DNA from 3 places in the Pontibacillus salicampi genome. Region 3 is predicted to be linked to each of the others. Evidence: riboswitches for the same ligand, from Rfam matches in the RefSeq annotation. Region 3 holds a riboswitch; each other region holds the start of a gene.
What was found. Region 3 has a riboswitch for thiamine pyrophosphate ahead of tenA (thiaminase II). Riboswitches for the same ligand answer to the same signal wherever they lie in the genome.
Positions count from the first base shown of each region.

Region 1: linked by a shared signal. The riboswitch ahead of thiC (phosphomethylpyrimidine synthase ThiC) and the one ahead of tenA (thiaminase II) in region 3 are both predicted to bind thiamine pyrophosphate.
Region 2: linked by a shared signal. The riboswitch ahead of thiT (energy-coupled thiamine transporter ThiT) and the one ahead of tenA (thiaminase II) in region 3 are both predicted to bind thiamine pyrophosphate.

Region 1 covers NZ_JBHLTP010000003.1:704,092-711,562, forward strand. Annotated here, with positions in the region: gene ACFFGV_RS05000 (NAD(P)H-dependent oxidoreductase) at 311-862, shown strand; gene ACFFGV_RS05005 (serine protease) at 1,136-1,303, opposite strand; gene thiC (phosphomethylpyrimidine synthase ThiC) at 1,332-3,116, opposite strand; TPP riboswitch at 3,255-3,369, opposite strand; gene ACFFGV_RS05015 (hypothetical protein) at 3,675-4,130, shown strand; gene ACFFGV_RS05020 (NAD(P)/FAD-dependent oxidoreductase) at 4,482-5,534, opposite strand; gene ACFFGV_RS05025 (ABC transporter ATP-binding protein) at 5,667-6,512, shown strand; gene ACFFGV_RS05030 (iron-hydroxamate ABC transporter substrate-binding protein) at 6,463-7,398, shown strand.
Region 2 covers NZ_JBHLTP010000011.1:15,620-23,090, forward strand. Annotated here, with positions in the region: gene ACFFGV_RS12240 (ATP-binding protein) at 1-1,872, opposite strand, end outside; gene ACFFGV_RS12245 (acrylyl-CoA reductase family protein) at 2,107-3,096, opposite strand; gene ACFFGV_RS12250 (DUF3951 domain-containing protein) at 3,237-3,464, shown strand; gene ACFFGV_RS12255 (hypothetical protein) at 3,513-3,653, shown strand; gene ACFFGV_RS12260 (PadR family transcriptional regulator) at 3,823-4,155, shown strand; gene ACFFGV_RS12265 (DUF1129 family protein) at 4,152-4,832, shown strand; gene thiT (energy-coupled thiamine transporter ThiT) at 4,956-5,546, opposite strand; TPP riboswitch at 5,691-5,791, opposite strand; gene ACFFGV_RS12275 (MFS transporter) at 6,298-7,471, shown strand, end outside.
Region 3 covers NZ_JBHLTP010000010.1:6,289-13,759, forward strand. Annotated here, with positions in the region: gene ACFFGV_RS11585 (DNA/RNA non-specific endonuclease) at 1-19, opposite strand, end outside; gene ACFFGV_RS11590 (GNAT family N-acetyltransferase) at 147-1,016, opposite strand; gene ACFFGV_RS11595 (acyl-CoA thioesterase) at 1,250-1,768, opposite strand; gene ACFFGV_RS11600 (tryptophan 2,3-dioxygenase family protein) at 1,868-2,572, opposite strand; gene kynB (arylformamidase) at 2,588-3,211, opposite strand; gene kynU (kynureninase) at 3,222-4,499, opposite strand; TPP riboswitch at 4,854-4,960, shown strand; gene tenA (thiaminase II) at 5,154-5,849, shown strand; gene thiM (hydroxyethylthiazole kinase) at 5,901-6,695, shown strand; gene thiE (thiamine phosphate synthase) at 6,699-7,334, shown strand.

The sequences.
Region 1 (7,471 bases), on a different contig from region 3:
TTGAGGGAAGATGAATCTCCTTCGTGAACGTGGATAAGAATCTCAAATCGATATAGGTAGGGAAATAAGCTCATTTTCCCTAGGATATATCTCCTTTTTTGTAAAGTCTATGTAGATGTTAATTTGTACTACGTTCACATCCATTCAGTAAAATTATCCTTAAATTTTGCCATATTATAGTAAAAACAATAGACCACCTATACGTACTTGGAAGTTCCTTAGGTACATACAAGTAATAATTGCAGCGCTTTCATTAATGAGATAGATAAAGATACAATATGAGTCGAATAAAGGAAAGGGGAGAAGAGTAATGAAGCATATTTTACTTATTAATGGTCATGAAGCGTATAATAAATCCAAAGGAGAGTTAAACCATACACTTTTTCAGGAGTGGCATAAGGTATTATCTTCCAAGTACGAAGTCAACACAACGATTGTAGATGAGGGGTACAACGTGGATGATGAATTAGAAAAGTGGAAGTGGGCAGATGTAGTCATCATGCAGACACCTATCTATTGGTTTAGCATTCCAGGGAAGTTTAAAGGTTATATTGATAGAGTGTTCATGGATAACATTTTCTTTACGGGATCAACACGATATGGTCATGGAGGGCTATTGACTGAAAAGCAATACATGTTCTCTTTAACATGGAATGCTCCAGCATCTATATTTAATAACTATGATGCATTCTATGAAGGGAATTCATTGGATGAAGCTATTTATCATCTTCATAAAATGAATCAGTACGTAGGGATGAACCCCCTTCCGACATTTTCCGTTCATGATGTTGTCAAATCAACTGATGTACCGCAATATAAAAATCAAATAAAGAACCATTTCAATGAAGTCTTCGAGGACTAAGTACAAGTGCAGAAATGTCATTCATAGTTACTAAGCTCAAGGTGAGATAGGAAGGTTTATAAAATGCTAAAACGCTTGAAGCCAATTCCAAGCGTTTTAGCATGCTAATCAGATAAACCCTTAACGAACAATTCTGATGTCACCAATTCCAACCCCTCCTTTGTTGAACATGGCAGTCTTTTACACCCCCAACAAGGAAATTGCCAATCTGTTAGGATTGGCATCTCGTGATTCTGTGGTTTACCTGTATAGTTCATAATAAAAATGATCCAATTAGTAATATAACGTATTTACCTTATGGCACTTCATACATTGCTCATGGTGAGCAGATGGAATATATTCGTGCTCACATTCTTCTTGTAGCTGGTGAAGTTGTTTCTCTAATGCATTTATGTGAATTTTCAACTGTGCAATTTCTTCCGTTATGTCTTGTGCTTTCATATTCCGTGCTCCTTCCATGTAATAAGAATTACTGGTATATAGAACCGCCAGATCTTTGGAACTCAGCTGCTTTTTCTTTCATTCCCTTTGATATTGCTTCATCTGTAGCAAGCTGTTGTTCCTTTGTGTAATTCCTTATATCCTGTGAAATTCTCATACTGCAAAACTTTGGACCGCACATGGAGCAGAAGTGAGCTGTCTTTGCACCTTCGGCTGGTAATGTTTCATCATGGTATTCCAACGCTCTATCTGGGTCTAGTGCTAAATGAAATTGATCTCTCCAGCGAAATTCGAAGCGAGATTTAGAAAGGGCATTGTCTCTTAATTGAGCACTAGGATGGCCTTTTGCTAAATCAGCAGCATGAGCAGCAATTTTATATGTGATCACTCCTTCACGGACATCGTCTTTATTTGGTAAGCCAAGGTGTTCTTTGGGAGTAACATAACAAAGCATAGCGGTCCCATACCAGCCAATCATCGCCGCCCCTATAGCCGAGGTGATGTGGTCATAGCCTGGCGCGATATCTGTTGTTAAGGGGCCGAGAGTATAAAAGGGTGCTTCTTCACATATTTCCAGTTGTTTGTCCATGTTCTCTTTAATAAGGTGCATAGGAACATGTCCTGGGCCTTCGACCATTACTTGTACATCGTGCTCCCATGCTTTTTTTGTTAATTCTCCAAGGGTTTCGAGTTCCTTGAACTGAGCTTCATCGTTGGCATCTGCTATGGAGCCAGGTCGCAAACCATCTCCAAGTGAGAAGGATACGTCATAGGTTTTCATGATATCGCATATTTCGTCAAAATGAGTGTATAAGAAGTTCTCCTCATGGTGATATAAACACCACTGAGCCATTATAGAACCACCTCGTGACACAATTCCGGTTAAGCGGCTGGCAGTTAGCGGGACGTAGGAAAGTAATACACCGGCATGTATAGTAAAATAATCCACTCCTTGCTCAGCTTGCTCAATTAACGTGTCCCTGACGATTTCCCATGTTAAGTCTTCTGCAACTCCATTCACCTTCTCCAGTGCCTGATAAATAGGGACGGTTCCAACAGGGACAGCGGAATTTCGTATAATCCATTCTCTTGTCTTGTGGATATCTTTTCCGGTTGATAAATCCATAATGGTATCTGCCCCCCATCGGGTAGCCCATGTCATCTTTTCTACTTCTTCTTCTATAGAGGAGGTAACCGCAGAATTTCCTATATTAGCATTCACCTTTACGTGAAAATGCCTGCCGATAATCATAGGTTCTATTTCTGGGTGATTGATATTAGAAGGAATAATAGCACGTCCTTTTGCAATTTCTTCTCGTACAAATTCAGGATCTCTCTGCTCTCGTATTGCTACAAATTCCATTTCTTTTGTAACTATACCCCTCTTTGCATAAGAAAGCTGGGTAATCCGTTGACCTTCTTTAGCTTTCTTAGGCTTATCGTTTTGATTTGGGAATGCCATATGGTCTATCCGAGGATCTGCCATGTGTTTATACCCATTATCCTCTGGAAGCATAACTCTTCCTTGATATTGTTCTACATCTCCTCGCTCATCAATCCAACCGCTTCGAAGCGGAGGCAGACCCTTTGTAATATCTATACGAAAGTCTTCATCTGTGTAGGGACCGCTGCTATCATACACTCGGAGAGGAGGATTATCCTCTTCCCCAAATGAGCCAGTAGTAGGGGATAGCTGTATTTCTCTCATTGGTACCTGAATATCAGCTTGAGATCCTTGTACATACACTTTTTTACTTCCAGAAAAACTGGACATAATCGTCATGTTCTTTTCATTTACGCTTTGTTTAACCATATTCTTCATCTCTCCTTCTTATAGATGGGAAGGACGAGATCCAGAACAACCTTAAAGAGTTGAAAGTACATAAAAAGCCGGGTCCTATTCCATAGGGACCCGGCAGATGTATGTAGAAGTTATATTGCATTCCAAGATGCTGTTTATGACTAACTTCCCTACGCTGGCATGATCCAGATCAGGTCCAAAGGGTCAAGAAACTTCCACGCGTCTCTCTCTCAGCCCGACTCATCGGACTCCCCTAGTTGTCTATAGTATATATTTTCCTGCAGGAATTAGGAATAGGGATATTTCACTAAATACCATTTCTAAGCAAATGGATGTTGTGAATGGAAAAATACACGACTTCTTTTCCTTTCCTGATAAGGAGCCTCACAAATACTAGATTTATTTCATGTCGCTGCAACTATTCTTTCATTATAAAAGGTGAAGATCTCTACACGCTTTTTTATACTGAACTATACTACCAATTTTATCATTTCAGATTGACGCTATAATGATAGAGTGATAGCTTCAAATATGTGTAAAAAAATTCAATTTTGGAAAGGAAGAAGCTAGTTGAGGAAAAAATGGTTAAGTTCTGTGCTTATGGTTGCCATAGCAATAGCTTTTGTACTTCCGCAAGGAGCAAATGCACAAGTACAAGGACACACCATAATTGATGAGGACACTGTGAACGTATTAAGTGCAATTGAAAATATGCCAGATAATATTATTTATTCTGGTAGGGAAGAACGTAAAAAATGGATTGAGGAATATACCGGATTAGATCTTCCATCTGAACAATCTAAATCTATTACATACACTGTACAAGCACAAGCAAGTTGGGGGAAGGTAGCGACTTGTGCAGGAGCATTAGGAACAGCAGCAGTTATCAACTTAACCCCAGCTAAAATAGTTAAGCTGAAGTCAGCATTAAAAGCTGCTGGAGGAGCAAGAACATTTGTTACAAAATGTTCTTCTGCTTACAAAACGTTTAGAAATGCAGGTGCATGTTCTTGGATACTCGAATGAATAATTCACAAAAGAAATTTCTGGCAAAACTGGATTGGCTTTTTATACTGTTGCTAGCTGTAAATTTGGCTTCTTTATTCTTGTTTGAGGGAATAGTAACTACATGGATCGTGGTTATCATCTTTGTTCTTAGTTTGATTATTGTAATATATTCACGAATAAAATATAAGCAGTTAGATAAAGATTGAGACTCCAATAATAAAAGGGACTAGGTACCGGTACTAAGTCCCTTTATTATATAAGCGAGTCAAATCAAAATAGCATATGAAATAGGTGTAGTAGGTATCTGTTCATACACAAGCTAAGGACACATAAAAAACCAACAGGAAATCTTCCCCTGTTGGTGGTTGGTTATTGTACCAGCTCTTGAATGAGCTGCTTATTCCGCTCCTTGAACATGTCATTGTGGGAGGAGACCATTCCATTAGCAGCAGCGTCCGGCTGAATAAAACGCTTCGCCCTGTTTACTGCATTAGCTGCGTCTTGAAAAGCACCTGCAATTAAATTTAATTTCCCCTCATGATATAAAATATCACCAGCTCCGTATAAACCTTCTACAGTAGATTCACTCAACGCATTTCCTTGGATAAAATAATCATCCTTAAGGGTAATAGGAACTGTACTATTATCAAGAAGGGATGCATCACGATCAAACCCATGATTAATAATGACATCGTCTACCTTTATATGACTAATTGTGTTGTCAAGGTGGTTGGTGAGCTCAACTTCAGAAATGATGTCCTGCTGCTTGTTGGCTATTAAATTAGTAATGGAGGTATGGAATAAACATTCAGTGGGTCCATCGAGTAGTTGGGTAACTTGCGCCTCATGTCCCTTTAGCTCTTCTTTTCGATAAGAGAGATACACTTTTTTCGCAATAGAGTCTAAAGCATTAGCCCAATCTATTGCGGAATTTCCTCCCCCGGAAATCACCACTGTCTTATCTTTAAAATGCTGTAAAGAGGTAACGGTATAATGCAGGTTGGTCAACTCATAACGATCCGCACCTTCTATCGGTAACTTCATTGGCTTTAAGATACCGCTGCCAACAGCAACAATAACGGTTTTAGAATAATGCTTCTCTCCCGATGCAGTATCTATGCGAAAGCTCCCATCCTCCATTCTCGTAATGGAGGTAACTTTTTCATTCAGTACAATAGTGGGATCGAACGTTAATGCCTGCTGGACAAGATTATCCATTAATTGCGCCCCAGTAGTAGGGGGAAGACCGCCAACATCCCAGACCATTTTCTCGGGGTAAATTTGCACCTTTCCTCCTAATTGAGGCTGGTATTCTATAATTTTTGTTTTCATTTCTCTAAGACCGCTATAAAAAGCAGAATAAAGACCCGCTGGACCTCCACCAATAATCGTAACATCATAGTATTCCTGATGCATTGTCATCACGCTCCATCCCTATATGTACCCAAAAAATTTGGTTGACAGTTATATGTTGAGAAAGTATAGTAACATTGTAACGATAGTGAGAATCATTTTCAACAGCGTTGAGGATTTATTTTCAATGGGAGGCTTCATATGGTCCGTTTATATACAGAACATTTACAGGTAGGGTACGGAGAAAAGTCTATCGTAGAGGATCTGACGCTACATATTCCTGATCAGCAAATTACAACCATCATTGGTGCTAATGGTTGTGGGAAATCCACTCTATTAAAAGCTATCACAAGAATTATTTCGCATCAATCCGGCTCCATTGTTCTTGATGGAGAAAGTATTTCAAAGGAAGATACGAAAGCTTTGGCTAAGAAGATGGCCATCTTACCACAAACCCCAGAGAATGCATCTGGCTTAACGGTAGGTGAACTGGTTTCCTATGGAAGATTTCCTTATCAGAAGAGCTTTGGCCGGTTAAGTACTAAGGATAGAGAAGTAATTCAGTGGGCATTAGAGGTAACTGGAACCGCTGAATTTATGTATCAGTCCGTTGATGCGTTATCAGGTGGTCAACGGCAGCGTGTATGGATTGCGATGTCCCTTGCACAAGAAACGGATATGATTTTCTTAGATGAACCAACTACTTACCTGGATATGGCTCACCAATTGGAAGTACTCGAATTGTTGGAAAAGTTAAACAAAGAAGAGGGAAGAACGATTGTCATGGTACTTCACGACTTGAATCACGCAGCCCGATTTGCTGATAATATTATCGCAATGAAGGATGGTGACATCATCCAAACGGGCAGTAGTGAAGAAGTTATGACAAAGCAGGTGCTGCGTTCTGTTTTTAATATTGATGCTGTCATAGGTCGTGATCCAAGAACCCAAAAGCCAATGTGCCTCACATATAATCTATTAAAAGGAGAAGAAAACTATGAAAAAACTATTAATCCCGACCCTACTCTTATTCGTGCTGATGCTTAGCGCATGTGGCAACCAGTCTGAAGAAGGAGCTAGTGCCGATAATGAAACAGAGGATACCTCATCTTCCTCCGAAACCATTACCTATGAATCAGAGAATGGAGCAGTGGAAGTACCGGCAAATCCAGAAAGAGTAGTAGTACTCTCTTCATTTGCTGGAAGTTTAATTCAGCTGGATGTAAATATGGTTGGCGTAGACTCATGGTCGAAGAATAATCCTCGCTGGGAGGAAGAATTAGGTGACGTTGAGGAAGTTACTGCCGATAACATAGAGAAAATCATTGAACTAGATCCAGATCTTATTATTGGGTTATCGAATACGAAGAATGTTGAGAAATTAAAGGAAATTGCCCCTACTGTAACCTTTACATATGGGAAAGAAGACTATCTTCAGCAACATATAGAAATCGGTAAGCTTCTAAACAAAGAGGAAGAAGCCAAGAAATGGGTAGAAGATTTTAAGCAACGCGCTGAACAAGCTGGTGAAGACATTAAAGAGAAAATAGGTGAGGATGCAACAGTCTCCGTTGTAGAAAAATTTGATAAGCAGATTTATGTATTTGGCGATAATTGGGGACGCGGTACAGAAATCATTTATCAGGCAATGGGACTGAAGATGCCTGAGAAAGTAAAAGAGATGGCTCTGGAGGATGGCTATTATGCCATATCCCCTGAGGTTCTTCCGGAATACGCTGGAGATTATTTAATCGTCAGTGAAAATCAGGAAGCGGACAATTCGTATCAGGAAACAGAAACGTATCAAAATATCCCTGCAGTACAAAATGGTCAAGTTTTTGAAGTAGATGCCAATACGTTTTATTTCAATGATCCAGATACACTTGATTACCAATTAGAAACTCTTAAGGAAGCATTTTTAGAGCAAACATAAGACGGAGCGTTATTTTTGTGTAGACTGCTAACGAAAGCTGTTAGCAGTCTATGCTTATAATCGCTCCACAATC
Region 2 (7,471 bases), on a different contig from region 3:
AGGTGTTCGTAGCTCATGACTCATGCTGGATAAGAATTCAGACTTAGCCTGAGAGGCTCGCTCCGCTTCCTCTTTCGCTTTCCTTAAGGATTCCTGTAACTCTTTTAAACCCGTAATGTCTCGAACCGTTAAGACGTAATGCGTTTCACTCCCCTGTCGATCTTCAATAGGTGAAAGTCGGCCTTGGAACCATCGCTTACCACTTAATGTTGTAATATAGTACTCCATATTTTTAGACTCTCTTGTACGACTCACCTCTTGAATGGTAGACATGAAATGGTTCGAATCCTCTTCTGAAAACACTTCTGGAATGGAGGCCCCCATCAACTCTCTAATAGGTTTGGCTAGTTTCTGCTCATTCCTTGTCCAAATAGATAAATAGCGGCCCTGACTATCAATACGCATAATAATATCATCAATGGAAGAAATAACAGCTCTTAAGTCGGATTCCTTTTCCTTGAGCTCCTGTTGGGCTGCATGAAGTGCTTCATTTGCTTTCCCTAATGTATTCCCCATTGTTGTTATGCTCTTATCAATGTCATCAAGCTCTTCTATTGAATAGGATTGACTCGATTGAAAGTAATTTCCTCTGCCAATGTCATGAACAGTGTTTTTCATATCTAGCAATGGCCGGGAAACCTGATAGCTCATTTTTTTGGAATAGCGAAACAAGAATAGAAAATAACCTAAATAAAAAACAAGCAGCGCTGCAATAAGGAGTGCTCCAATTCTAATTAATGTCTTATTTATATCTGCAATGTTTCCGTATATATGATCCTCTTCAATAACGACGAGAAGCTTCCAGCCCGTTTTAGGCACCGTAGACCAGGCCAGCATTCTTTCTTCCCCGTTAATGGAGGCCTCTAGAAGACCTTGGCTGTTCTCTTTTAAACTTGCAGCATAAGGTTTGGTGGCTTGCAAATTAAACACATTATAGTTACTTGGTTTTAGCGTATTTTTTAATACAGCATGTTGGTAAGTATGTCCCTTTAGTTCCGTTAAGCCAAGAAGCTGTTCGCCTTCCTCCGGTAAAGCTAATAGGGTTCCATCCTCCTCCATTAAAATGCCATAACCCTCCCAGGGAATATCAATATTTAACACATCGTTTACGATAGTGGAGACTTTTATATCAATACCTACTACGCCTTCTAGGAAATTATCATTATAGACAGGTGCAATGGAAGAAGCGATCCAGCCTTGACCAGCTGGATCTAAATAAGCATCAGTCCAAACGACCTCCCCAGAAGGATTATGCTCTTTATCAGCTTGATAGAAAAAATTATAATCTTGAGCTTTCATAGTTGGAGAATATTGATTTTTCACATTAAAGTAAGGGTAAATAACATTTAAGGTATCATATGTATTCATGTAAACACCAGCTGCCAGAGGCTCACTTTCGTAAATATGCTTCATCAAATTTTGTTGTGATAGTATTTGGGCAACCTTGCCAATATCCTTCTTTTTATCTGGCATTGCATTGCTATAGTATACTGCTGCCCCGTCTGAGGATGTATTAGAGGCAGAGTAATATACGCCATTTCCTGCAAATTCTAATCGCTGCTTATCCTCATCAGATAACGAATGCTCCTCCTGCATAGCTTCTTCCATTTCTTTCCGGAATAATTCCGTAACCTCTGAAATGGAACGTACCTTATTGGATATTACTTCACTCTCTGTTGAGGCAAGCTGTTTCAATTCTACCTGGGCTTCTTCTTTTAAATTATGCACAATTGAATTTTTAGACCACTCAAAACTAATGAAATAGAAGGCGATAAACACCAATTCCACAACCAGTAGTGGAACTAACGCTGTCCGAATAAAGGAGCTCCAAATCCATCTTAACAAGGGAGATTTTTCTTTTTGGTTATTCACATCTATGCACCTCCTTTCCTATCTTCATTCTATATAAAAGCAACAAACGCACCTTGCCATTCATTCCACAACATCATAATGATAGTGTGTGATATCTGCTGACTTGGTTGCAAAATGATTCTGCCATAGTAGACATATTAGAAAAAGGGTCAACCAGTTTTCATCTGGTTGACCCTTTTATCTTACTATATTATGATGTTCAATCATACCTGGTGTGTGTTTGTCCGGTATTATCTATTGTTCCATGGAAACAATCGTACGACCGGTCACTTTTCCTTGAAGTATTTGCTCTAATGTAGAAGGAAGCTGTTCTAATGTAATTTCATTTTCTATTGTCGCAAGCTGTTCTGGCTTCAAATCTGTTGCTAGGCGATCCCATACTCGCTTCCTCAGCTCCATTGGGCAATAAACTGAATCAATACCTAGCAGGTCAACTCCACGCAGAATAAATGGCATAACAGTTGTTGGTACCTCGACACCTGCTGTAAGTCCACTTACCGCAACAGCTCCTCCATATTGAATGGAGCCTAAAACAGATGCTAAAGGCTTGCCGCCTACTGGATCCACAGCTGCAGCCCAACGTTGCTTCTGAAGCGGTTTAACCTTTTCTGGAGTAACTTCTTCTCTGCTCAACACAGTTGTTACCCCGAGGGATTTAAGATAGTCTGCCTGTTCAGATTTACCAGTTGCTGCTTCTACTGTAAAACCGCGCTTCACTAACATTGCAACAGCCATACTGCCAACTCCGCCTGTAGCACCCTGTACAAGAACAGGACCATCTTCCGGCGTAAGCCCGTTCTGCTCTAAACGATGAACAGATAACGCCGCAGTAAAGCCTGCAGTACCGAAGGTCATTGCCTCTTTCAACGATAAGTTTTCAGGTAAAGGGACAATCCAGTTACTATTCACTCTTGCATATTCACTAAACCCGCCATCTTGAGCAACACCTAATTCATAGCTTGTAACGATAACCTTCTGGCCTTCATAATAATCAGGATTATCAGAATGTGTTACCGTACCAGCCAAATCAATCCCTGGTACAATAGGATATTCTTTTACTACTTTGGATTTAGGAACAGTAGCCAGTCCATCCTTATAATTGACACTTGAATATACAACTTTGATTGTTACGTCGCCTTCCGGCAAATCAGATTCTGTTCGTTCAACGATTTGTGTATGGGCTTGTTCTTCTTCTTTTGTTACTAATAATGCTTTAAATGACATAAACAATCTCCTTTCTTGTGCAGCTTCATCTTGCACTTGAGGAAATGGTAACATAACACAGAAAAAGATGTCCTCTCTTAAGCATTCGAGGTCCATTTGTATTATAATGGAAATTAATACACTCCCGAAAGGAGCTTTCTATGCTTATCATTACCCTCCTATCCATTTCCTTTCCCTTCCTCATCTTTGTTTTATTACTTTATGGTATGTACAAGGGGCTTATAAAGAAGAGCAATATTACCGCCTATTATACCCCTTTCGATGAAATTACAGGGCAATCCTATAACAGTTTTCAAGATGAACAAGAAATGGAAGAGGAAGAGGACAATCAAGAGGGAGAAGAAATAAACAAACTGCCCCATGTATGAGCTCTCCCTTTTGGTATAACCTATATACCAAAAGGAGGGGATTTCTTCATGAATCAGCATACGGAACGGCAAGATTATCATCCAGCAGCACTTTCCGCTGACATGCTGGAAGAAATAAGAACACTGGAACACAAACTTCGATCTCAATCTGACGAAGAAATTATTCTTATTGCTTATTCTCAAGACTGAACCACCTGTATAAAGGTGAAGTACTGGTTATCTAAGGCTCCTATTATAAGGGGCTTTTTTGTTTGTACAGCTACACAGACTCCATATCACAAACTATCTTGCTTTACCAATTAGTGTGGTATATACTTAACTATATGGTATTACAAGATAGTTTGAAAGGAATGAAAATTTGTCGCTTCGAAGTCAATTACTAAAAGGCATATTAGAAGGGTGTATACTATCCATTATTTCCCACGAAGAGGTGTATGGATATGAATTGTCTGTCAAACTTCAAAGCTTCGGACTGTCGGACGTAAGCGAGGGGTCTATCTACCCAGTCCTTTTACGCTTACAGAAGGCCAAGCTTATAAGTGGAGAAATGCGCACTTCCCCTTCAGGCCCAAAACGGAAATATTATCACATTACAGAGGAAGGAGAAAATACTTTAATTCAATTTAAGAAGGAATGGGAAAGCATTAAGCTTCCTGTGGAACAAATCATCAAGGGGAGGGACGGAGATTGAACGCCAAAGAGTTAATTAAGGAAAATAACCATAAGCGCAAGCTACTAACAGAAAACAATGAACAATATTACGAAAAAATGCTCATATATATTCGTACCCAACTATTTCTCTCGGAGGAACAAAGTGAAGAACTACTAATGGAATTATTAGAGCATTTACTCGAGGCTCAGCATCATGGAAAAACTGCAGAAGAAGTTTTTGGAGACAATCCAAAAGCTTATGCAAGGGAATTAGTCCAGCAGCTTCCTAAAGAAACTAAATCCAGCCTGTTTATATTCATTGGGTTTATCTTCGTTCAATTTATAGGCTGGATGGCACTAGGACATGGTGGTATCTCAGTCATTTTAGGGTTCTTTTCAGACCTTGGGACAACTACTATACATCTCGGAAGCGGTGCAGTACAAATTATCGTGGATGTCATTGCGTCCATTCTCGTTATTGCTTTTGTGTTAAAATTACTTAGGGATTCCATGTTTAAGAAGGTAAGCAAATGGATAGAGTTTATCATCATATGGATGTTACTTCTTTTTCTCTTTTCCATATACATTTTTTCAGATAAGCTGATACCTGCATTCGGAGCTACCTTTGAAGTTCACGGCATCCTCTTCTTCATCTTTGGTCTTATCATAATTGCTGGAAGTAAACGATTTGATACAAAGTTTCGGTTAACTAAATAAAGCACATAAAAGAGCAGACTCCTGCATCATAACGGCCTGCTCTTTTTCAAGCTCAACTCTTTGAAAAGCGTGGTAACTGTTATTTCAGAGCTGAGCCTCTTTTTATTAGTATATACCTACAATTTATACAGAGTTTAAAGCCTGTTTGTTTCCAAAATATATAAGGCGAGGTTGCTTATATATGACAAAACTCAAAATAAGAGAGCTGATTATAAAGGAAGGTGTCATATACCCAAGATTGTACGTCAGAGAGTATAGCCAAACAGGCACCCCTTCTGGTGCATAGGAGGCAAAAAAGACAATTCCGCCAATATAATGGCTGAAGAATCGCAGGATACTGCCTAATAAGGCCCCACTTGTTACATACGCCGTAATTTTTGCCGCGTTGCCCTCCTTCATGGAGTCCTGGACGTTCTTAGCAAAAATACCTGCTAAACCAACCACGGTAAACGCTAGTGGGTAGTCCATGATATATTGGACCGGGTGCACGATAAACGGCTGAATAAGTGAATTGATCAAGCCAATGAGCAAGCCTGTTAAGAGTCCACCTTTCAGACCCCACCGAAATGCCATAAAAAAGATTGGCACCATGGCAAATGAAATGGACCCTCCCTGAACCCAAAGTGGAACCGATAGATAAGGCAGGCTAAGAACAGCACCAATAGCAGCAAACATCGCTACTTCCACTAGAAATAAAATCCGACGATTTCTCATTTCACATCTCCCCTTTACTATTCTTCAAATATTGTGTGCAGATTAGCTCTGCTATTTCTTTCCTCACAGTTCAAAAGAAAAGAAAACACAAAAAAAGCAATGCAAGGGAGAGCTTTGAGATGGGTATCCTTTGTGCATTGCGTGCCATCACGAAAGCCACATCCCTACGTTAGAATTAACTAACAGGTTCAGAGGGTCAGAACGAATCGTTCACTCTCAGCCATCAGGCTCCCCTTGTGGTTTCTTACGTCTGCTTCTTTTGTAATATCTATTATAAGGAAAGCGTTATAATCTTTCAAGCTATGAAATAAATAGAAAATTCGTAGCAGATGTATCCCATTTCTTATTTGCGAAAATATATCGTCATACAGCCCATAAAAACAGCCTTACTCGCTTTTGTTTTCCTGAAGAGCGTGTTGCCACCCTAAACTGACAGGTATATAGAACTATAATACGAAACATTTTCCTATTCTCTATTTATAGGTACCGTTACTATGTCTTCTTCTTTTGCAAACTGGAGTGATTCAGGTTTTGCTATAATAAGGTTAAGCCTTACTAAGAGTGACGTTACTCTTAACCAGTTTCTTAAGATTTGCTTCCCCTTCGAAACCTTTGTCTTAACGACAAAGGTTTTTTTCTGTGTCCAAAAGTTGTATGACTTTACAAATATACACCTTCTTCTATAATATTGTTTCTTGTTGCATATAGACCACTTACAGACATGTTCTATTGACTGGAAAGGAGAAGGCCTATGAATACCAAACCTTCTATTTGGACCAAAAGCTTTATTAGTATCGCCTGTACAAACTTCTTCTTGTTTCTAACCTTTTACGCTCTGCTAACCACGCTCCCAATATACGTAACGGATACTTTAGGCTGCAGCGAATCAGAAGCCGGTCTAATTGTTACCGTCTTTCTATTAGCCGCTATTCTCACGCGTCCCTTCTCTGGTAAATTGTTAGAAATTGGTGGAAAGAGAAAGATGCTGTTCATTAGTTTAGTCCTATTTACCCTTTGTTCCTTTATATATATATGGACGGACTCTTTTCTGTTATTACTTACCTTACGATTCATTCACGGTATATGGTTTGCTATCGCCACAACTGCAACTGGTGCTATTGCAGCAGATATTATTCCAGCTGAACGCCGTGGGGAGGGACTTGGTTATTTCGCCATGTCTATGAATTTGGCAGTGGTAGCCGGTCCCTTTCTCGCCCTAACTCTCTTAAATTGGTTATCATTTCCCATACTATTTACTATCTTAGCTCTAATCGTCATCGGTTCCGTTGTGTTTGCTTCAATGGTTCAGCCTGTACAAGAACAAAATAAGACTTCCACTAGGAAACTTACACTTGAGGATCTTTTTGAAAAAAAATCTATCCCTGTTGCTCTGACAGGGTTGTTTATCGCTTTTTCCTATTCAAGCATTATCTCATTTATTTCTATTTACGCTAAATCAATAGGACTAATAGAGACCGCCAGCTTGTTCTTTGCTGTTTTTGCAGTGACGATGCTGCTATCAAGGCCCTTTGTTGGTAAATTGTTTGATGCTAGAGGACCAAACGTGGTGATCTACCCTTCTTTATTCCTATATGCTACCGGTTTATATATGCTTAGCATGACGGACAGTTCTACTATGTTATTACTATCAGCAGGAATGATAGGTCTTGGATATGGTAGTCTTGTACCAAGCTTTCAAACCCTAGCTATTCAACAAGCAGACACCCACAGAAGCGGTCATGCAACAGCTACTTTCTTTACTTTTTTTGATACAGGAATCGCATCAGGTTCCTTCATTCTTGGCATGGTTGTTACCTATGTGGGCTACCATCCTCTATATGTTGCAATGTCCCTTTTCGTTATCGTAATCATGTACCTTTACTATCGTCTCGTTTCAACAAGGATTAAAAATCAGAAAAGCCAGT
Region 3 (7,471 bases):
GCTTTTCATACTGAATCATCGCACAAGCCTCCTAAAGGATGTCTTAAAGTTACCCGTCCAACATAAACGGGACACCCTCTACTTCCATACGAACCCCATACATACCTTCCATCCTTTTCCCTATTTTTTTACTAAACAGCAAAGACTTAAGTATTAGTATTATCCTCTCCATTAAACCGTACAACCAATGAGTCTCCGATAGGGTAATAGCCTATTTTCTGGTATATGTTGTTAGAGGTACTATTGGATAGGTCTGTATATAAACTGCAAAACTGATACCCCTCACCGAGCAGCTTCTCAGACAAGGAGGCAACAGCACACGTAGCATACCCTCTCCGCTTCCATTTATCAGGAGTGTACACACTGTTTATTGTCGTCCCATTTCGTGTAGACCTCGCTTGACCTACCATGGAGACGACTTGTCCATCCACAACCCAAAAGTACAATTTTTTATGCTTAATATTTTGCTCTGTTACTTTTTGTGCGTATTCTTCCGTAATATCAATTCCTGCTTCTAGACCAAAGGCATATAACCAGCGTGTTGCTAATGCTAAGTCCTCCGCTTCCGCCAGCTTTAAAAAGCCGTTACCCCTGTTATAAGGACCAACAGCATCAAGCTGGTACACCTTTTGTTGCATAGCAATATGATAAGGCCTTCCAGTAAGCTCCCTCCATCGATCTGCTAATCTGGTAATCGTTTCTGGGGCGCCTATAAGACCGGGAACGTCATGATGATTATCAGCAAAGAACCGAACCATTTCTTCCAAAACACTGTCGGAGGGTGTGTGATTGGTCGCAATTACCCACATATGTGGAGAAGTTCGAATTACGACAGCCTGGATATCTCCTCTTTCATGTATGTATCCTAGCACCGGCTCTTGATCGTAATAATCTTGTTGCTGAACTAGCCTTTGCAATATACCAAGCGGCAAGTTATGTAAAGCCTCTGATTTGATCAGAAAGGGCTCTACCCTTCTTTCAAACTCTATTGGACTATTGAAAGTCATTACCGTCATAGAGCAGCACCCCCTAAAAATTTGAGTATTCACACGATTCGACAACCATCCATACATTTCCTTCCAAACAGAAGTGGTTTTTTCAATTAGCTGGCAATCTAAAAAAGGTGCCACTTATTATAAGGGCACCCTTTCTTTAAGGGAAGCATCTTCTTCTGTTGCCTTGTCCTGTAATTTACTCTTCATAAAAAAACCCTGTTGCCGCTAGCAACAAGGTTATGTATGGTGTGCATTTATTTCCGTCTCCAAGGAAATTCAGTTCCAAAACGATTAGCAAAATCCTTCGATTCACCGCGTCGTTCTCTGCGACGCTCTGCTCGTTTTTCTGCTCCTTCGTGCAGCCAGGATTCCTCTTCGGTTTCCGGGTACACAGTAGGCACTGTCTTCGGCTTATTGTTTTCATCTAATGCCACCATGGTAATAAAGGAGGTAGCGCATATAGCTCTTTTACCCGTCAAGAGCTCCTCCTTGATGGCTTTTACGAATACTTCCATCGAGGTGTTTTTTGTCCATGTCACAAATGCCTCTAAACAAATGGCATCTCCAGCGTTTACTGGGTACAGGAAATCAACAGAATCTGTTGAAGCAGTAACAACAGGAGAACGAGCATGGCGCGTGGCAGCAATGGCAGCTACATCATCAATATAGGCCATCAGCTGCCCTCCAAATAGGGTGCCGTGATTGTTCGTATCGGTTGGTAGCACATGTGAGTTTTTGACAACTAGTGAATCAATACAAGGTTTCTTTTCCATTAGATTACCCTCCTACTACATCAACTCGTAATCCCATTATACCCTACTTCTACCTGTTATATGTTGGTTCTAAATAATCAAGCGCTTACATCGGATAATTTATTCAAGCGGCTTTGTATCATAGCTTGAACCCGTGTAATCTGTCAGATCACAAATGCTCTTCCAAAGCTCAGGATAAAACTCGTACTTAACCCCCTTCTCTAGCATCTGTGCTGGAATTCCTTTAAGGCTGTTGGTCTGTAAGCCTATCATGCGACGAACTAGTTGTAGATGGTAATGTCGGAACGTCTGGAAGTTCTCATCGAAGCGTGTCAGCTGCTGCATGAGATGATACATACTGTAATAGTTCTCTGGTGATTGATGAACGGTGAGAGGAGTTAATTTTCTTTGATTAAGAAGCGTTTGGAACGGCTCCCACAGGGTAGGACCGAGCCTTAATATTTCATTAAACCCTGGTGAATCCTGTCCGCTTCCTTGACCAAGGGCTAGACGAATCGTATGGTAATCGTTTGGGCTGATAACCTTTACCATATCAAATACTGTTGGTAAATGATCCAGATGCATATTTACTCTTCTTATTTGTTCCGTGGCTCTTTCTGGTTCGTCCTTCTCCATATACTCTTCTGCCATGTGTATATATTGAATCATCAGCTTGAAGTGTAATTCTGCTATTTGGTGAATCATCTGAAAGGTTAGTTCATCCTCACAGCTTAACTCCCCTTCTTCTTTTTGCAGTGTTAACAATGGTTCTGTTTTAATATATTTCTCATAATCCTTCTTTTGCTTTGTTTTATAATAATCCATATTCTCGTTCCCCCTTCATTCATAGTAGCGGAGTACCGCTCTGACAGGACTTCCATCCCCCTCTACAATAGGTAAGGGTAGGGCTGTCAGCTCATACAATCCTGGAGTAACACCCTCTAGGTTCAACCCTTCTAGAATATGAATGGAGTGAGTATGTAATGCGTGATGGGCAGCTAATTCTTTACTGTCTAAGGGATCTACTGAAGGGACATCCACGCCGAGTAAACGGACTCCATGACTGGCTAAATAAGAAGCCGCATCCGGGTGAATGGAAGGAATGGTTTCTGGGAACGGTTCTCCCTCCTTCCACGTATCCGTTTTCAGTAAAACTCGTTCCGCTCCATCCAGGGAAAACCCTTCTAATAAACTAGCGGTGACCTCTGTAGCATTGGAAACATCCAGTACAATAGCCTTGCCCATATAAATATCCAAAGGAAGATCTATCATTTTCTCTCCGTTTGAATCAAAATGGTAAGGCGCGTCCACATGCGTTCCAGTATGGACGCTCATTTCAACTTGTCCCACATTAACGGATCCTGTTTCTTCCATACTCCAGCTTAACTGGTAGCGATAAGGAGTATCGCCTGGCCAGACAGGGGTATCTGGCCCCAGCCTTCTAGAAACATCTATCATCTTCAACCATCCTCTCTTATGCAATAACATCACGCTCGTTCTCATATTTCAGATATAATTGTTCATCCATAATCCTCTTTAATAGCTGGACCGTTTCCCACACCTCTACATACGTATTGTACAAAGCTACAGGTGCCAGGCGAATAACATTAGGAGCTCTGAAATCAGGTACGACCCCATAATCCTTTAGCGATTTACAAATACGGGCAGCCTCCGGATGCTCCAGACACACATGCCCTCCACGACGGTGGTCTTCGTCTGGATTTCCTATAGCAAATCCAAAGCTCCAAAGCTCTTCGTTAATTAAATCCATCATATAGCGAGTAGCATGCAGTGATTTCTTCCTTACTCTTTCAATAGTTGCTTCCTGAAATAATTCTAAGGAGCCAATTAATGGTGCAGTGCTTAGCATGTGAGGTGTACCAATTTGGTAGGCACCAGCATCTTTAGCTGGCTGGAACGTGTGACTCATATCAAACTGACTATGTTTATCAGAGCCAAACCATCCAGCTAAGCCGGGGTTCTTTCCAAAGTGCTGTTCGTGCACAAATAATGCCGCCACTCCACCAGGGCCATTATTTACATATTTATAATTACACCAATAAGCAAAATCAACCCCCCATTCATGAAAGCGATGAGGAATAGCTCCAACAGAATGGCACCCATCAAAACCGATTAAAATCCCGCGTTTGTGCGCTTCCTCCGTCAGCCTCTGTATATCAAGCAGCTGACCGCTGCGATATAGAACCGTTGGCAATACAACTAACGCCACCTCTTCGGTCATAGCCTCAATAATGTCACCTTCTAAAATTTGCCGTCCATCTGGGGAGGACACTTGCAGCAGGTGTTCCTCAGGATCCAATCCATGCAGCTTCAATTGACTCTGTAAGGCATATATATCTGAGGGAAAATTTAATTCATCCGCCACTATTTTATTTCTTTTTCCTACTGGTTGATAAAAAGTGGCTACTAATTGATGAAGATTGGTAGTTGTGGAACCGCTTACAATAACCTCTTCCGATTTAGCCCCTACTAAAGGAGCGCTCTTTTCTCCTAGTTCTTCAGACAAGTAATACCATGGATACTTCCCCTGCATCCATCCACCAATACCGAGCTGCTTCCAAGAATCTAAAACGTCTAATAATGATTTCTCCGCCCGTTTCGACAACAGCCCAAGCGAGTTCCCATCCATATAGATTGTCTCAGGCTGTACGTAAAACTCCTTTCGAAATGCAGCGAGTTCATCTTGATCATCTAGTGACTTGGCATATTCTTTCGAAACATCCACATCCAACACCCTCTCTCCCTTTTTCTCTTAGTTTACCATATTAGAGAAAAACCAGGTAAAGATGACAAAGGTACTTCCTCTTTTTGCAGCACAAAAAATAGACTATCGAGCCCAAGAGAAAAACCAACACATGGATACCTCTCCTCAACACCTAATAGAGTGCCAATAATTTCGTTATAGTGGCCTCCGGAAGCAATGGAGGAAGTGATTTCATTATCTCTCAAGAAAGCTTCATAGATAGTGCCTGTTCATATATGGACAACCCTTTGCCAGGAATGGGTTAAATCGAATGTCTTGCTCACTCCCCTTTAAGGTGATTGGAACTCCTATCCAGTCTATGTTATAGTAAGACGTGTATAGGAAGTCCACTAGGGGCGCCTTCTATGAAGGCTGAGATAAGGCATTGCCTTGGTCCCTTTGAACCTGATCTGGTTAGTACCAGCGAAGGGAAGTGGAGTCGGTTGGATAGAATATAAAGCGCTTCGTTTATTCGTATGCTGCTTTTCACAAACATCCATAACCGCTCCAGTTTCGGAGCGGTTTTTTTGTATCTAATTTGGGTAAATCTATCAGCAGCAAGGAGCCCAAGCAACACTTCTATCCAGCTTCACCCCACCGTTCCTAGTGCTTCCTCCCAAATTTCATTTAGGAGGCAGAAATATGACATTCACTGAACAACTTCGCCAGGAGGCAGAACCAATTTTTGAAGCTATAATGGAGCATCCATTTGTAAGAGGAATTGCCAATGGAGATGTACCAAAAGGGGCTGTGACACATTACGTAAAAGCAGACTTTGAATACTTAAATGCTTTCATGCATCTTTATGGCATAGCAGTATCAAAGTGTCATGATCGAGACGATATTGAATTTTTCACGCAAAATATAGACTTTGTGCTAAATAGTGAAGTCCACCCTCACCACAATTTATGTGAGTATATTGGTATTCCTTATGAACAATTGCAAGGATACCCGTTACCTCCGAATGCAGATTACTATATTAAACATATGAAACACCATGCCCATGAGGGAAATTTAGGAGAAATTCTAGCAGCCTTACTTCCATGTCCGTGGACGTATCTTGAAATTGGGAATCGACTCATGGAAGAAGTGAATCCGGATACAAACCACCCATTTTATACATGGATTACCTTCTATGCTGATACATCCATGTCCAATACAACTATTAATCTACGAGAACGATTAGACACATGGGCTGAAGGAGCAAGCGAACGAGAGAAGGAACACATGAAAGAAGCGTTTATCAAGAGCTGTCAACTAGAATGGGCTTTCTGGGAGATGAGCTATAACGAACAAACATGGGATCTTATCCCAAGGGCATCAGTGGCCTCTTCTTAAAACAGTTATACACTTTTTATCCACAATTATATTAAAGGAGGAAATCATTTCATGCTAAATAGCTCTTTGCTTACAGCATTGCGGGAGAAAAAACCGCTTATCCACAATTTGACGAACGAAGTCGTAACTAATTTCACAGCAAATGGACTTTACGCTATCGGGGCAGCTCCTGTCATGTCAAAATCAAGAGATGAAGCGGCGGAGATGGCCTCCATTTCAGATGGAGTACTGATTAATATTGGAACATTAACCTCTGAGGATGTCGATGCTATGCTCCAAGCAGGTAAAAAGGCAAATGAGTTAGGCCTTCCAGTAGTGCTCGACCCTGTCGGAGTTGGTGCCACCACGTACCGACAAGAAATCTGTCAACAGTTTATCAACAACATCTCCTTTACAGCTATACGCGGAAATGCTGGGGAGATAGCCACCCTCATCCACCAGGACTGGGAAACACGAGGAGTAGACTCTTCTGATAAAGGAGATGTAGCAGGTATTGCGCAACAGGCTGCTAAAGAGCTGAATACCCTTATCCTACTAACTGGGGAAACAGATGTAGTTTCCGATGGAACGCAGACTGTTTTATGTCGTAATGGAACAAGCATGCTGACAGCCATTACGGGGTCAGGATGCTTATTGGGCTCGGTTCTTACAGCATTTCTAACATTAGGTGGACAACCTGTGGATAATGCCGTGACCGCTGTAACTACGTATGGGGTTGCAAGTGAACAAGCTGTTCCAAAAGCAAATGGTCCAGGAACATTTCACGCCCATTTCCTAGATGCTCTAGCTGCTGTTACTGAAGAAACAGTAGCCCAATATGGTCGTGTTGAACAAAAGGATGTGTAGAACATGAAACCTGTCACAGAGATACTACCGCTCTATTTCATTATGGGCAGTCAGGATTGTACCCACGATCCAATCTGGACATTAGAAGAAGCCATAAAAGGTGGAATTACCTGCTTCCAGTTTCGAGAAAAAGGAGAGCATGCGTTAGCGGGTGAAGAAATGGAGGCTTTAGCTCGAGAGCTTCAAGCACGTTGCAAGGAATATAATATACCTTTCATTATTAACGATGACGTTGCTCTGGCGCAGAAACTGGACGCTGATGGCGTTCATGTGGGACAGGATGACACTCCTATAAGCGATGTGGTGCATCACTTTCAAGGTAAATATATCGGGTTATCTGTCCATACGCTGGAAGAGGCTATACGAGCCGCACAAGATCAAGTGGACTATATCGGAGTCGGCCCTATTTTTGATACGTCCACGAAAAAAGATGCAAAAAAAGCGTCCGGAGTAACGACTATACAGCAAATAAGGAAAAGCGGTATGACGATTCCTATAGTGGGTATTGGTGGAATTAACGCAGATAATGCAAAATCAGTAATGGATGCCGGAGCAGAGGGAGTCTCCTTAATTTCAGCTATTAGTCAGAGCAACGACCCTTCTTCCTCTGCCAAAACGTTAAGAGCAGCTATTCAGTAAGAAAATGTCTCCGTTCTGAATGGTACAAACAGAAAAATCCCTTCCAGCTGGCTAGTAAATTGTAAATCATAGAAAACAAGCTAAAGGTACGAATGATAAACATTCGTACCTTTTTTTACTCTGTTAGCGATGATTTA